One region of the Escherichia sp. E4742 genome, then DNA from elsewhere that is predicted to be linked to it. Evidence: predicted binding sites of a transcription regulator. Region 1 holds the regulator's gene; each other region holds the start of a gene.
What was found. Region 1 encodes ArgR, which controls arginine synthesis, uptake and breakdown. Its sites were predicted from a motif close to ANTGAATAAAAATACANT; they were not measured.
Positions count from the first base shown of each region.

Region 1 (4,285 bases):
AGTCCTGCGAAACTTATCTCATTCAGAACACGCGCCCGGAGTTGATCACCGATACCTTCCGCGAATTTTTTGACACGCCGGTAGAAACTGCGCAGGACGTCCATAAGCAGCTAAAACGCCTGCGACGAGTGATTGCCTGGACCGGGGAACGTGAAACACCCATTACTATTTATAGCTGGGTAGCGGCGGCAACGCGTTATCAGTTGCTCAAGCGAGGCGTTATCAGTAACACCAAAATTAACGCCACTGAAGAAGAGATCCTGCAAGGCGAGCCGGAAGTAAAAGTAGAATCCGCCGAGCGTCATCATGCAATGGTCAACTTCTGGCGTACCACGCTGTCCTGCATGCTGGGGACTTTGTTCTGGCTGTGGACCGGATGGACCTCCGGCAGTGGCGCAATGGTGATGATTGCCGTCGTAACGTCGCTGGCAATGCGTTTACCTAATCCACGCATGGTGGCGATCGACTTTATCTACGGCACGGTAGCAGCGCTACCGTTAGGATTGCTCTATTTTTTGGTGATTATCCCCAATACCCAACAGAGTATGTTGCTGCTGTGCCTTAGCCTGGCGGTGCTGGGATTTTTCCTTGGTATTGAAGTGCAGAAACGGCGGTTGGGATCGATGGGCGCGCTGGCCAGTACGATTAATATTATCGTGTTGGATAACCCGATGACCTTTCAGTTCAGTCAGTTTCTCGATAGCGCGCTGGGGCAAATCGTGGGCTGTGTGCTGGCGTTCATCGTCATTCTACTGGTGCGGGATAAATCGCGCGACAGGACAGGACGCGTGCTGCTTAATCAGTTTGTTTCTGCCGCTGTTTCCGCGATGACCACCAATGTCGCCCGGCGTAAAGAGAACCATCTGCCAGCGCTTTATCAGCAGTTGTTTTTGCTGATGAATAAATTTCCCGGCGATTTGCCGAAGTTTCGCCTGGCGTTAACGATGATTATCGCTCACCAGCGATTGCGTGATGCGCCGATACCCGTGAATGATGATTTATCGGCATTTCACCGACAAATGCGCCGCACAGCGGACCACGTGATTTCTGCCCGCAGCGATGACAAACGCCGTCGTTACTTCGGTCAGTTGCTGGAAGAACTGGATATCTACCAGGAAAAACTACGCATCTGGCAAGCGCCGCCGCAGGTCACGGAACCGGTGCATCGGCTTACCGGTATGCTGCATAAATACCAGCACGCGCTAACCGATAATTAAGTTAAAGCCGACGCCAAAAGGTGTCGGTTTTTTCATGTCTATACTTAGCGATGAACGGCAGAACTCGCCGCGAAACGTGACGGTGGCAACAGATGAATATCTATAGCTTTGATTTTGATGAGATTGAGAGTCAGGAGGACTTTTATCGCGACTTTCGCCAAACCTTTGGTCTGGCGAAAGATAAGGTGCGCGATCTCGACTCACTGTGGGATGTATTAATGAACGATGTTCTGCCGCTACCGCTGGAGATCGAATTTGTTCATCTGGGAGAAAAAACGCGTCGGCGTTTTGGCGCGTTAATATTGCTGTTTGATGAGGCGGAGGAAGAGCTGGAAGGGCATTTGCGTTTTAATGTTCGTCACTAGCGCAAAAAAAGCCCCCAAACCGGGGGCAATGTCGTCGGACAAGACGATGAGGGTTTATTTGTACAGTTCAGCTGTGGCGTGCCAGGTATCGCCGCTACGCGCTTCGGTAATCTGGTAAGCAGTCGCGCCTTTCTCTTCCGCTTTTTTGTTCAGCATTTCACGCATATCCATTGGAGAAGATGCTACACCGCTGACGGACACGGTACCGATGGCTTCACGATTTTGTGCTTGTGCAGCATCAATGGAATCGGCAGCGAAAGCACCGAAAGAGAGAACAGAGAGCACACTTAATGCAGCAACAGTGGTTTTGATTTTCATGATTTTTACCTCGACATAATCTTTTAGCTGGGCCTTTGTTTCGTGACCCATATCACAAATTAAGTATACACTAATTATTGGGCTAATTAATACCAAGCTAACTGTTTCTGTTGAGGGAGAATTGTTAAAAAGATTAATTTTTATAACAAAAGTGAATTAAAAATACGGGTGTTTAGTAGAAATGACATTTATTTCAATAAGATATGTGTTTTTGCAAAATGTGCGTTTTTTGCTCTGTGTATTCGTTGTGTGAATGTTTTGTCGCTATAAAACGCACTATTCGTTAAATGAATGGTAGGGGAAAGCAGGGCGATGAATGGAGAATGCAATATTTTCCCCGCCGCCAGAAGCGACGGGGCAGAGATTAAAGCTCCTGGTCGAACAGCTCTAAAATCGCTTCGTACAGGTCTTTGACGGTGAAACCTTTAGCAGGGGTGGTAAAGATGGTGTCATCACCTGCGATGGTGCCAAGAATACCTTCTGCTTTGCCCAGAGAGTCCAGCAGACGCGCAATCAACTGCGCCGCGCCAGGACTGGTATGTATTACAACAACAGCGTCGTTGTAGTCGATATCCAGCACCAGATTCTTCAACGGACTGGAGGTGGTTGGTACGCCCAGTTCAGCTGGCAGGCAGTAAACCATTTCCATCTTTGCATTGCGGGTACGTACAGCACCAAATTTGGTCAACATCCGCGAGACTTTAGACTGATTAATATTGTCAAAGCCTTGCTCCTGCAATGCGGCGACGATTTCGCCCTGGGAGCTAAATTTCTCTTCTTTAAGTAACGCTTTAAACGCTTTAACTAATTCTTCTTGCTTAGACGAGCTTCGCATAAGTCACCCGATATGGTGGTTGATACAACATTATTGTGCATACAGATGAATTTTTATGCAAACAGTCTGCCCTGGAGAAGGCTGAAATAATGTTATGAAAGAGCGGGATTTTATCAAATTTCGTGATTGAGAAACATGCCTGCGTCACGGCGCGCAAATTCCGCTTAAAAGTAAATTAATTGTTATCAAATTGATGTTGTTTTGGCTGAACGGTAGGGTATATTGTCACCACCTGTTGGAATGTTGCTCTGATGCATAAGCGGCTGTTAATTACGTAAGTTAGGTTCCTGATTACGTCAATTAAATGCATAAACGCCAAATTTGCGTGACTACACATTCTTGAGAAGTGGTCATTGTAAACTGTTAATTTGTGGATTAAGGTCGCGGCAGCGGAGCAACATATCTTAGTTTATCAATATAATAAGGAGTTTAGGATGAAAGTCGCAGTCCTCGGCGCTGCTGGCGGTATTGGCCAGGCGCTTGCATTACTGTTAAAAACCCAACTGCCTTCAGGTTCAGAACTCTCCCTGTATGATATCGCTCCAGTCACTCCCGGTGTGGCCGTCGACCTGAGCCATATCCCTACTGCTGTGAAAATCAAAGGTTTTTCTGGTGAAGATGCGACCCCTGCGCTGGAAGGCGCTGATGTGGTTCTAATCTCCGCAGGTGTAGCGCGTAAACCAGGGATGGATCGTTCCGACCTGTTTAACGTTAACGCCGGTATCGTGAAGAATCTGGTACAGCAAATTGCGACAACCTGCCCGAAAGCGTGCATCGGTATCATTACAAACCCGGTAAACACCACGGTAGCTATCGCTGCGGAAGTGCTGAAGAAAGCGGGTGTGTATGACAAGAACAAACTGTTTGGCGTCACCACGCTGGATATCATTCGTTCTAATACGTTTGTCGCTGAACTGAAAGGCAAACAGCCGGGCGAAGTTGAAGTTCCGGTTATTGGCGGTCACTCTGGCGTTACCATTCTGCCGCTGCTGTCTCAAGTTCCTGGCGTAAGCTTTACCGAGCAGGAAGTTGCTGATCTGACCAAACGTATCCAGAACGCGGGTACGGAAGTGGTTGAAGCGAAAGCCGGTGGCGGGTCTGCAACCCTGTCCATGGGCCAGGCAGCTGCACGCTTCGGCCTGTCTCTGGTTCGTGCGCTGCAAGGCGAAAAAGGTGTCGTTGAATGTGCCTACGTTGAAGGTGACGGCCAGTATGCTCGTTTCTTCTCTCAACCGCTTCTGCTGGGTAAAAATGGCGTAGAAGAGCGTAAATCCATCGGTACTCTGAGCGCATTTGAACAGAACGCGCTGGAAGGAATGCTGGATACGCTGAAGAAAGATATCGCCCTGGGCGAAGAGTTCGTTAATAAGTAATTGATTAGCGGATAATAAAAAACCGGAGCAACGTCTCCGGTTTTTTGTTTTGAGCGCACGACTTAATTGGTCGCCGGATATTCCTGAATAGTGACCTGCAATGTCAGTTTTTTATCGTCACGCATCACCACCACCGGAATCACCGAACCTGGTCGAATTTCTGCCACTTGATCCATT
Region 1 covers NZ_CP040443.1:1,487,929-1,492,213, reverse strand. Annotated here, with positions in the region: gene aaeB (p-hydroxybenzoic acid efflux pump subunit AaeB) at 1-1,217, shown strand, start outside; gene FEM44_RS07195 (barstar family protein) at 1,310-1,582, shown strand; gene yhcN (peroxide/acid stress response protein YhcN) at 1,637-1,900, opposite strand; gene argR (transcriptional regulator ArgR) at 2,265-2,735, opposite strand; gene mdh (malate dehydrogenase) at 3,170-4,108, shown strand; gene degS (outer membrane-stress sensor serine endopeptidase DegS) at 4,171-4,285, opposite strand, start outside.

Region 2 (4,285 bases), 870 kb from region 1:
CCTCTTCCAGTTGCGCCTGCTCTTCTGCGGTTAACACGCCGACCGTTACCAGGGCTTTAGACCAAGCCACAGAGCCAACAATATCCTGCTCCGCCAGACGGTAATCAAAGCGCAGTGAGTCGTTGAATTGTTTGAACCGTTGATCTGCTGCCTGGGTAAAACGCCCGCCCCAAAGTGCCATAACTCTGTTTCCTTATTTTGAAATTCAATGCCGGAAAGCTGCGCCTCCGGCCAACAAAACTTAAGCTAAAATCCGCGTACCCATCGGCATACCGTTAAACAGTGCCGGAAGCTGTTCCGCATGACGCCAGGAGGCGATATCTACCGGACGGCCCAACGTGCGCGCAGCATCCAGCGCCGCGTTCACTTTTACAATCATGCCGTCGGTAATAATGCCCTGCTCAATCAGTTGTTCCGCTTTCGCGGCGGTCATTTCGGCAATACGTTGCCCTTTACCGTCGAGAATGCCGCTGACGTCGGAGAGCAAAATCAGATCCGCACCCAGCGTTGCCGCCAGCGCCGTCGCCGCCTGGTCAGCATTGACGTTCATCAGTTGCCCTTCGTCCGTAACACCAATGGAACTGACCACCGGCAGATAACCGTTTTCCAGCAACGTATTGATAAGCTTAGGCGAACCTGGCTGCGCCAGTCCAACATGGCCTAACTCTTCATCAAGCTGGGTCACTTTGACGCTGTCGCCGTCACCGAGAAACAAACCTACGGCCGCAATCTGATGTTTCTTCGCCCATGCCAGCAGAGTTTTATTTGCCGTTCCCGCCAGCGCTCCGGTGATAATGTCTATCTGATCCGCAGGCGTCACCCGCAGGCCGTTTTTCTTTTTCACCGGCAGATTCAGCCCTTTCATCAGCTCATCCACCACGCAGCCGCCGCCGTGGACAATCACCAGCGGACGCTGATGTGACTCACGATATTTCACCAGTGCGCTGAACAGCCGTTCCAGCGCCTCTTCGCTATCCAGCAGTACGCCGCCCAGCTTGATAATTAATGGATTCATCATTGCACCCTTAAATAAGAGACTGCGTTTCCGCATAGCCGAAACGAATATTGGCACACTGGATTGCCTGTGCCGCCGCGCCTTTCAGTAAGTTATCTTCGGTCGCCACAATAATCAGATGCTCGCCCTGAACGGCAAATCCGATATCGCAAAACGGCAGCCCGACGACATTTTTCAGCGCCGGAACGCCTTTGTCATATAACCGCACCAACGGTTTATGCGCATACGCCTGCTGTAACGCTTGCGCGACTTGTGCCTGGTTCACGCCAGGCTTCAGGCGGCAAGTAATGGTTTCGAGAATGCCACGCGGGAAATTGCCCAGATGCGGGATGAAGATGACGTCAGCACCGAGATGCGTAGCGATCTCCGGCTGGTGGCGATGGGTAAAGACGCCATACGGTTGCAGGCTCACTTCACAAAAGCTATTTGAAATTGCCGCTTTACGCCCTGCTCCGCTCACGCCGCTGGTGGCGTTAATCACAGGCCACTGACTGAGGTCGAGAAGATCGGCATCAATCAACGGTTTCAGCGCCAGCTGTGCCGCCGTCGGATAACAGCCCGGCACCGCAATCAAGTTCGCTTCTTTTAATTTATTGCCGCACCACTCCGCCAGGCCATAAGCGGCTTGTTCCAGCAATTCCGGATATTGATGGGTAAAGCCGTAATATTTTTCATAGAAGGCGGCGTCATTAACGCGAAACGCGCCGGAAAGGTCGAACACCACACAGCCCGCTTCAAGAAATTGCGGCGCTAAATCGTGGCTAACTTCATGGGCAGTGGCAAGAAACACCACGTCCACCCCTGGGCTAAACTCGCTGATATCCGACATCGGCTGCAACGGCAGATCAACGATGCCTTTTAGCTGCGGATGCAAATCGGAGATTAACTTTCCCGCATCATTGCTTTGCGCTGAAACAGTCAAAGCGGTTATGTTCATATGCGGATGGCGATTTACATAGGTCACTAGCTCTGCGCCAGCGTAGCCGCTGGCACCCACAATCAGCGTATTCAACATCGGGGCTATTCACCTTCTTATGTCTGGTTGCCAGGTTAAACGTAAAACATTCACCTTACGGCTGGTGGGTTTTATTACGCTCAACGTTAGTGTATTTTTATTCACAAATACTGCATGAATATTGATACTATCATGACCAGAGGTGTGTCAACAGTAAATAATCCGCAACTGAAGTCGCAGACTTTAAACTGCGACGACACCGACGAGGCTTATTGTGGAGCCAGTGATGGGCTCCCAACATCAGGCGTATTTACAGACGCCCTTGGCAAAACGGCTGTTTCACCAATCCATGCCAGATTTCGACTTGCATTCAAGTCGCTGTGCGCACGGAAACCACAGTGAGGACATTCGAAACGATGCTTATGTCGTTTACCCAGACAGCCGCAGCACGAGCAACTCTGACTGCTGTAAGCAGGGTTAACATATTTAACCATTATTCCGACCGCACGGGCTTTATATTCGATAAACGTCTGAAGCTGACGCCATGCCCAGCGGCGCAGGCGGGAACGGACCCGTTTACCAGCTTTTATCCGGTCACGAATATGAGTCAAATCTTCCAGTATAATTGTGCCAATACCCGCTTCAGCGGCAGCAGCAACGATAACTTTACTCGTTTCGTGGTTGGTTTGTTTTACCCGTCTCATCTCTTTACCGGAGACCTGCCTCAGCTTCTGTTTTGCACTTTGGCTGCCATTGGATTGGAGACGACGACGGAGGGCAAGGTGACGATCTCTTTCGTCACGAAGTTGTTCACCACCAAACAGCTTACCCAGACTGTGGGCGGCAAGGTTGTTTTCTCCCATATCAACGCCCATCGTTTTCTCAGAAACAACCATTGTTGTATCTATTATTTCAACAACAAGATTGAAGAACCAGAGACCTTTACGGAAGACAAGCTCTGCCTCTTTGGGGTGACCGGACGACAACATTCGTTGCTGATGTTCGCCGATGATCATTGGAACACGTATCCGCCCATTGAGCGTGTAAAGAGACAGGCTATTATCGCGCAGACTGTACGTCTTTTTATCGAAGTGAACACTGGTACCGTTGAAGCGAATCGTCGGCACAGCTTTCGCTTTATGTATGTGCCCCCGTTCTTTCTGAGATTTATAGGCTTTACAAACAGAAAAAATAACGTTGCAGCACATCTGGCTTCCAAGAGGGGTATGTTCACGCAAATCACGGTAAACCATATTGTGCAGCCCAACCCGGTTCCAGATTCGATGTTCACATACAACAGACACAAGACGGTTACAGGCATCAGCATACACTTCTCGCAGGACGGAGAGTTGTTTACTTTGTTCTGCCTTCACATCCAGTCGTATGCACGCTGTCCGCAGCATCGTTTACCGCCTTTTGTTTACATGTCCGGAACGCTCAATATAACGCTATATTGTCCTGGGGCTAACATTGACTGCTGTACCCACATAATACGAAGCGGCCCCCAAATACCCACCCCAAAACCGTTTTTTTATTGGTCGAAAAAGCTGAAACAGCCAACGTGCTGTTCCCCATTTCAAAACCTTAACGGCATTGGCTATTACTATTACATGCGGAAAGCTGACAAACAGATGGTAATGGTCTGGCCGGAACGCTTTGGATATAACCGCACAGTCCCACTCTGCGCAAAGTTTGTTCAGCGTTTTTTGGACTCGGCACTAGCTATAGCTCCCACAAGAATATCATGTCGATATTTGGGGCACTACATCACATGATATGCCGTTTGATAGACGCAATTTCTTTTCTTAAAAATATTAACTATGCATTTGGATATGCATTACATGTTGCGCTTCGCGCAATCCCTCCCTCGACTCAAGTCGAGGATTTCCTTGCGGAGGCTCTATGAAAAACAAATTACCGCCATTTATCGAGATTTACCGTGCTCTGATTGCCACACCTTCAATAAGCGCCACGGAAGAGGCACTCGATCAAAGCAATGCAGATTTAATCACTCTGTTGGCGGACTGGTTTAAAGATTTGGGCTTCAATGTGGAAGTGCAGCCCGTACCAGGAACCCGCAACAAATTTAATATGCTGGCAAGTACCGGACAGGGTGCTGGCGGCTTGCTGCTGGCGGGTCATACCGATACGGTGCCGTTTGATGATGGTCGTTGGACGCGTGATCCGTTTACGCTGACGGAGCATGACGGCAAGCTTTACGGCTTAGGCACTGCCGACATGAAAGGCTTCTTTGCGTTTATCCTCGATGCGCTACGCGATGTCGACGTCACTAAACTGAAAAAACCGCTCTACAT
Region 2 covers NZ_CP040443.1:2,360,761-2,365,045, reverse strand. Annotated here, with positions in the region: gene argH (argininosuccinate lyase) at 1-181, opposite strand, end outside; gene argB (acetylglutamate kinase) at 242-1,018, opposite strand; gene argC (N-acetyl-gamma-glutamyl-phosphate reductase) at 1,026-2,030, opposite strand; gene FEM44_RS11500 (RNA-guided endonuclease InsQ/TnpB family protein) at 2,240-3,343, opposite strand; partial or broken gene FEM44_RS25845 (transposase) at 3,419-3,673, opposite strand; gene argE (acetylornithine deacetylase) at 3,873-4,285, shown strand, end outside.
Region 2: a site for ArgR is predicted at 2,119-2,136, ahead of argC (N-acetyl-gamma-glutamyl-phosphate reductase). Genes of this name have one in related genera too.

Region 3 (4,285 bases), 660 kb from region 1:
TTCTGGCCAATTTTCAAATATTCGACAACAATCACAAAATCATTGTTTAATATTCATGTCAATAATATTTATTCAATGAAATATAAATACATTGAATAAATAAATTAAAACATCATCCTCTTCTCGCCAGCGTCGCCCCATCGGCAAAATACGCTTTAATTCCCGCAAGAATAGACTCCGCAACTTCCTGCTGGAAAGTCGCCGTTTTCAATTTGCGCTCTTCCTCAACGTTACTGATAAACGCCGTTTCGACCAGAATGGAGGGAATATCTGGCGCTTTCAGCACAGCAAACCCGGCCTGCTCAACCTGATTCTTATGCAGTTTGTTGATTTTCCCCAGCTTATTTAGCACGGCCTTACCAAACTTCAGGCTGTCGGCAATGGTCAACGACTGCACCATATCGAACATGGTGTGGTCGACATAGCGGTCGCCGCTTTTGCTCACGCCACCAATCAAGTCCGAGGCGTTCTGGGTTTGCGCCAGATATTTTGCCGCAGTACTGGTTGCGCCTTTGGTAGAGAGCGCAAACACCGAGGAACCGCTCGGCTGGCGACTGGTAAAGGCGTCGGCATGAATAGAGACAAACAAGTCAGCACGCTGTTTCTGTGCTTTTGCTACGCGCACTTGCAACGGAATGAAGATGTCTTCATTACGCGTCATGTAAACCTTCATATTGCCCTCTTTCTCGATCAGAGAGCGCAGACGGCGAGCTATTTGCAATACCACGTCTTTTTCGCGCGTTTTGTATTTCCCCACCGCGCCGGAGTCTTCGCCGCCGTGGCCAGGGTCGAGCATAATGACAATCGGACGATCGCGCCCGGCCTTGCCTGGCTGTGGGCCACTCTGCGCAGGCGGCACCTGCTTTTCGAGGTCGCCTTTGTTGTAATCCTCCAGCAGCGCCAGCAATGGGTCCTGCATGTCCTGAGCATTGGCCGGATAAAGGTCCATCACCAGACGTTCTTTAAACCCGGCGACCGGCGCGAGGGCAAACATCTGCGGTTTTACATTTTGCTTTAACTCAAAAACCATCCGCACGGTTTGCGGATCAAATTGGCCGACGCGTGCCGACTTGATGAACGGGTCGTCAGCGCGGATTTGCGCAGCCATCCCTTTGAGCACCGAGTTCAGGTTTACATCTTCGATATCCACCACCACGCGTTCTGGGTTACTCAACGCGAACTGCTTATATTTCAGCTGACGATTTGATTCTACCGTCACGCGGGTGTAGCTGGACGCAGGCCAGACGCGCACCGCCACGACCTGGCTGACCGCAGCCAGACTCACCTGGCTTACGCTCAATAGCCACATGGCGCCCGCGCCTTGCAGTAAACGACGACGGCTGATTGCAGTGTTGGATCCTGACATGCCTCTCCCGAGCAAAAGAAATCTAAGCTGTGTAACAAGTAAACGACCAATTTGACCGGAAACTTTAGCGAAAGACGCATAATCTGTCATCTATAAAACGGTAAACATTCTATTTATATTCACGGTATTACTGATAAAAAAGTCGCACTCGCATAAAATTTGCACTTGCACACGGCGAAAAAACAGAATAAAAATACACTAATTTCGAATAATCATGCAAAGAGGTGTGCCGTGGTAAAGGAACGTAAAACCGAGCTGGTCGAGGGATTCCGCCATTCGGTTCCCTATATCAATACCCACCGGGGAAAAACGTTTGTCATCATGCTCGGCGGAGAAGCCATTGAGCATGAAAATTTCTCCAGTATTGTCAATGATATTGGGTTGTTGCACAGCCTCGGCATCCGTCTGGTGGTGGTTTATGGCGCACGTCCGCAGATCGACGCAAATCTGGCAGCACATCACCACGAGCCGCTATATCACAAGAATACGCGCGTGACCGACGCCAAAACGCTGGAGCTGGTGAAGCAGGCTGCGGGTACGTTACAACTGGATATAACCGCTCGCTTGTCAATGAGCCTCAACAACACGCCATTGCAAGGCGCGCATATCAACGTCGTCAGCGGCAATTTTATTATTGCCCAGCCGCTTGGCGTGGATGATGGTGTGGATTACTGCCATAGCGGACGCATCCGGCGGATTGATGAAGAAGCGATTCATCGCCAACTGGACAGCGGTGCAATTGTGCTGATGGGGCCGGTGGCGGTTTCGGTCACAGGCGAGAGCTTTAACCTGACCTCGGAAGAGATTGCCACACAACTTGCCATCAAACTGAAAGCTGAGAAGATGATTGGTTTTTGCTCTTCACAGGGCGTCACCAATGACAATGGCGATATTGTCTCCGAACTTTTCCCTAACGAGGCGCAGGCACGGGTTGAAGCCCAGGAAGAGAAAGGCGATTACAACTCTGGTACGGTGCGCTTTTTGCGTGGCGCAGTGAAAGCCTGCCGCAGCGGCGTGCGTCGCTGTCATTTAATCAGTTATCAGGAAGATGGTGCGCTGTTGCAAGAGTTGTTCTCACGTGACGGTATCGGTACGCAGATTGTGATGGAAAGCGCCGAGCAGATTCGTCGCGCAACAATCAACGATATTGGCGGTATTCTGGAGTTGATTCGCCCACTGGAGCAGCAAGGTATTCTGGTGCGTCGTTCTCGCGAGCAACTGGAGATGGAAATCGACAAATTCACCATTATTCAGCGCGATAACACGACTATTGCCTGCGCCGCGCTCTATCCATTCCCGGAAGAGAAGATAGGTGAAATGGCATGCGTGGCTGTACATCCGGATTACCGCAGTTCATCAAGGGGCGAAGTTTTGCTGGAACGCATTGCAGCCCAGGCGAAGCAAAGCGGCTTAAGCAAATTGTTTGTACTGACTACGCGCAGTATTCACTGGTTCCAGGAACGCGGATTTACCCCAGTGGATATTGATTTGCTGCCGGAGAGCAAAAAGCAGTTGTACAATTACCAGCGTAAATCAAAGGTGTTGATGGCGGATTTAGGGTAAGCGATGAAAATTGCCGGATGCGATATGCGCAATGCCCCCAGGCATGATAAGACGCGCATGCGTCGCATCAGGCAATCACATTTATCCCCGCGAACTAAACAACGCTGCCAGCCCGCTACGCCGCTCGGTGCGCGTGGCGATTGCCGCACTTAAAATGCGTTCATCGGCATACAATGACAAACGCCGACGCGCGCGGGTCACCGCGGTGTAAACCAGCTCTCGTGTTACCACCGGCGTGCGTTGGCTCGGTAAAATCAACGCCGCATGGTCGAACTCCGATCCCTGTGATTTATGTACCGTCATTGCCCACGTAGTTTCGTGCTCCGGCAGGCGACTCGGTTGCACCGACTTGATATTGCCGTCCGGCATCGCAAACCAGACACGCGTCCCCTGCCCGCGATCCAGAGCGACACCGATATCACCATTAAACAACCCAAGCGCACTGTCATTACGGGCAATCATCACCGGCCGGCCTTCGTACCAGCGCGAGTGCGGATGACGATGAATTTTGCGCTTCTGTTGCATAAACTGCTCAATTCGCTCATTCAGTCCAGCCACGCCAAACGGCCCTTCCCGCAGGGCGCACAAAAGCTGATACTCATTGAACGCCTGAATGATTAAATCCGGCTCGGCACGTGCCTGAAGCAGATCCAGGTAGCGTCCGTAACCCGCAAGAGCTTCCTCAAGCATCGCAATATAATCATCGCCGCTCTGTAAAAGCCGTTTTTCGATATCAGTAAAATCCTGCTGAAAAACGGTTTTCACTGCCGTTTTATCGCCGCGATTAATAGCCGCCGCAAGCTGACCAATGCCAGAGTTGCTGCCGAAACGGTAACTCTTTTGCAGCAGGCAGAGACTATCGCGCAGTGATGCCGCTTCTGTGCCGCTTCCCGCCGGAACGTGGCTTCCCGTCAGGCGGCTTAACTGCCCGGCACGCTCTGCGGTAAAGCCCGCATTGGCATAAGCGCAGATATCGCCCAGCACAGCTCCAGCCTCAACGGAGGCCAGTTGATCGCGATCGCCGAGAAAGATCACTCGCGCATGATCGGGCAAGGCGTCGATCAGCCGAGACATCATCGGTAGATCGATCATTGACGCTTCATCCACCACCAGCACATCAAGATGCAGCGGGTTACCCGCATGATGGCGTAAGCGCTGGCTACCTGGCTGCGCGCCCAGGAGGCGGTGCAAGGTGCTGGCATCTTCCGGAATGCGTTTCTTTTGTTCATCGGTCAGCGGTAACTGTCGCAAAGCCTTGCCGAGAGATTCGGTTAAGCGCGCGGCAGCTTTACCCGTTGGTGCAGCCAGACGGATACGGCAGCGTTCACCGTCGGCCATCTGAATTAACGCTGCCAG
Region 3 covers NZ_CP040443.1:830,487-834,771, forward strand. Annotated here, with positions in the region: gene amiC (N-acetylmuramoyl-L-alanine amidase AmiC) at 113-1,366, opposite strand; gene argA (amino-acid N-acetyltransferase) at 1,598-2,929, shown strand; gene recD (exodeoxyribonuclease V subunit alpha) at 3,011-4,285, opposite strand, start outside.
Region 3: a site for ArgR is predicted at 1,549-1,566, ahead of argA (amino-acid N-acetyltransferase). Genes of this name have one in related genera too.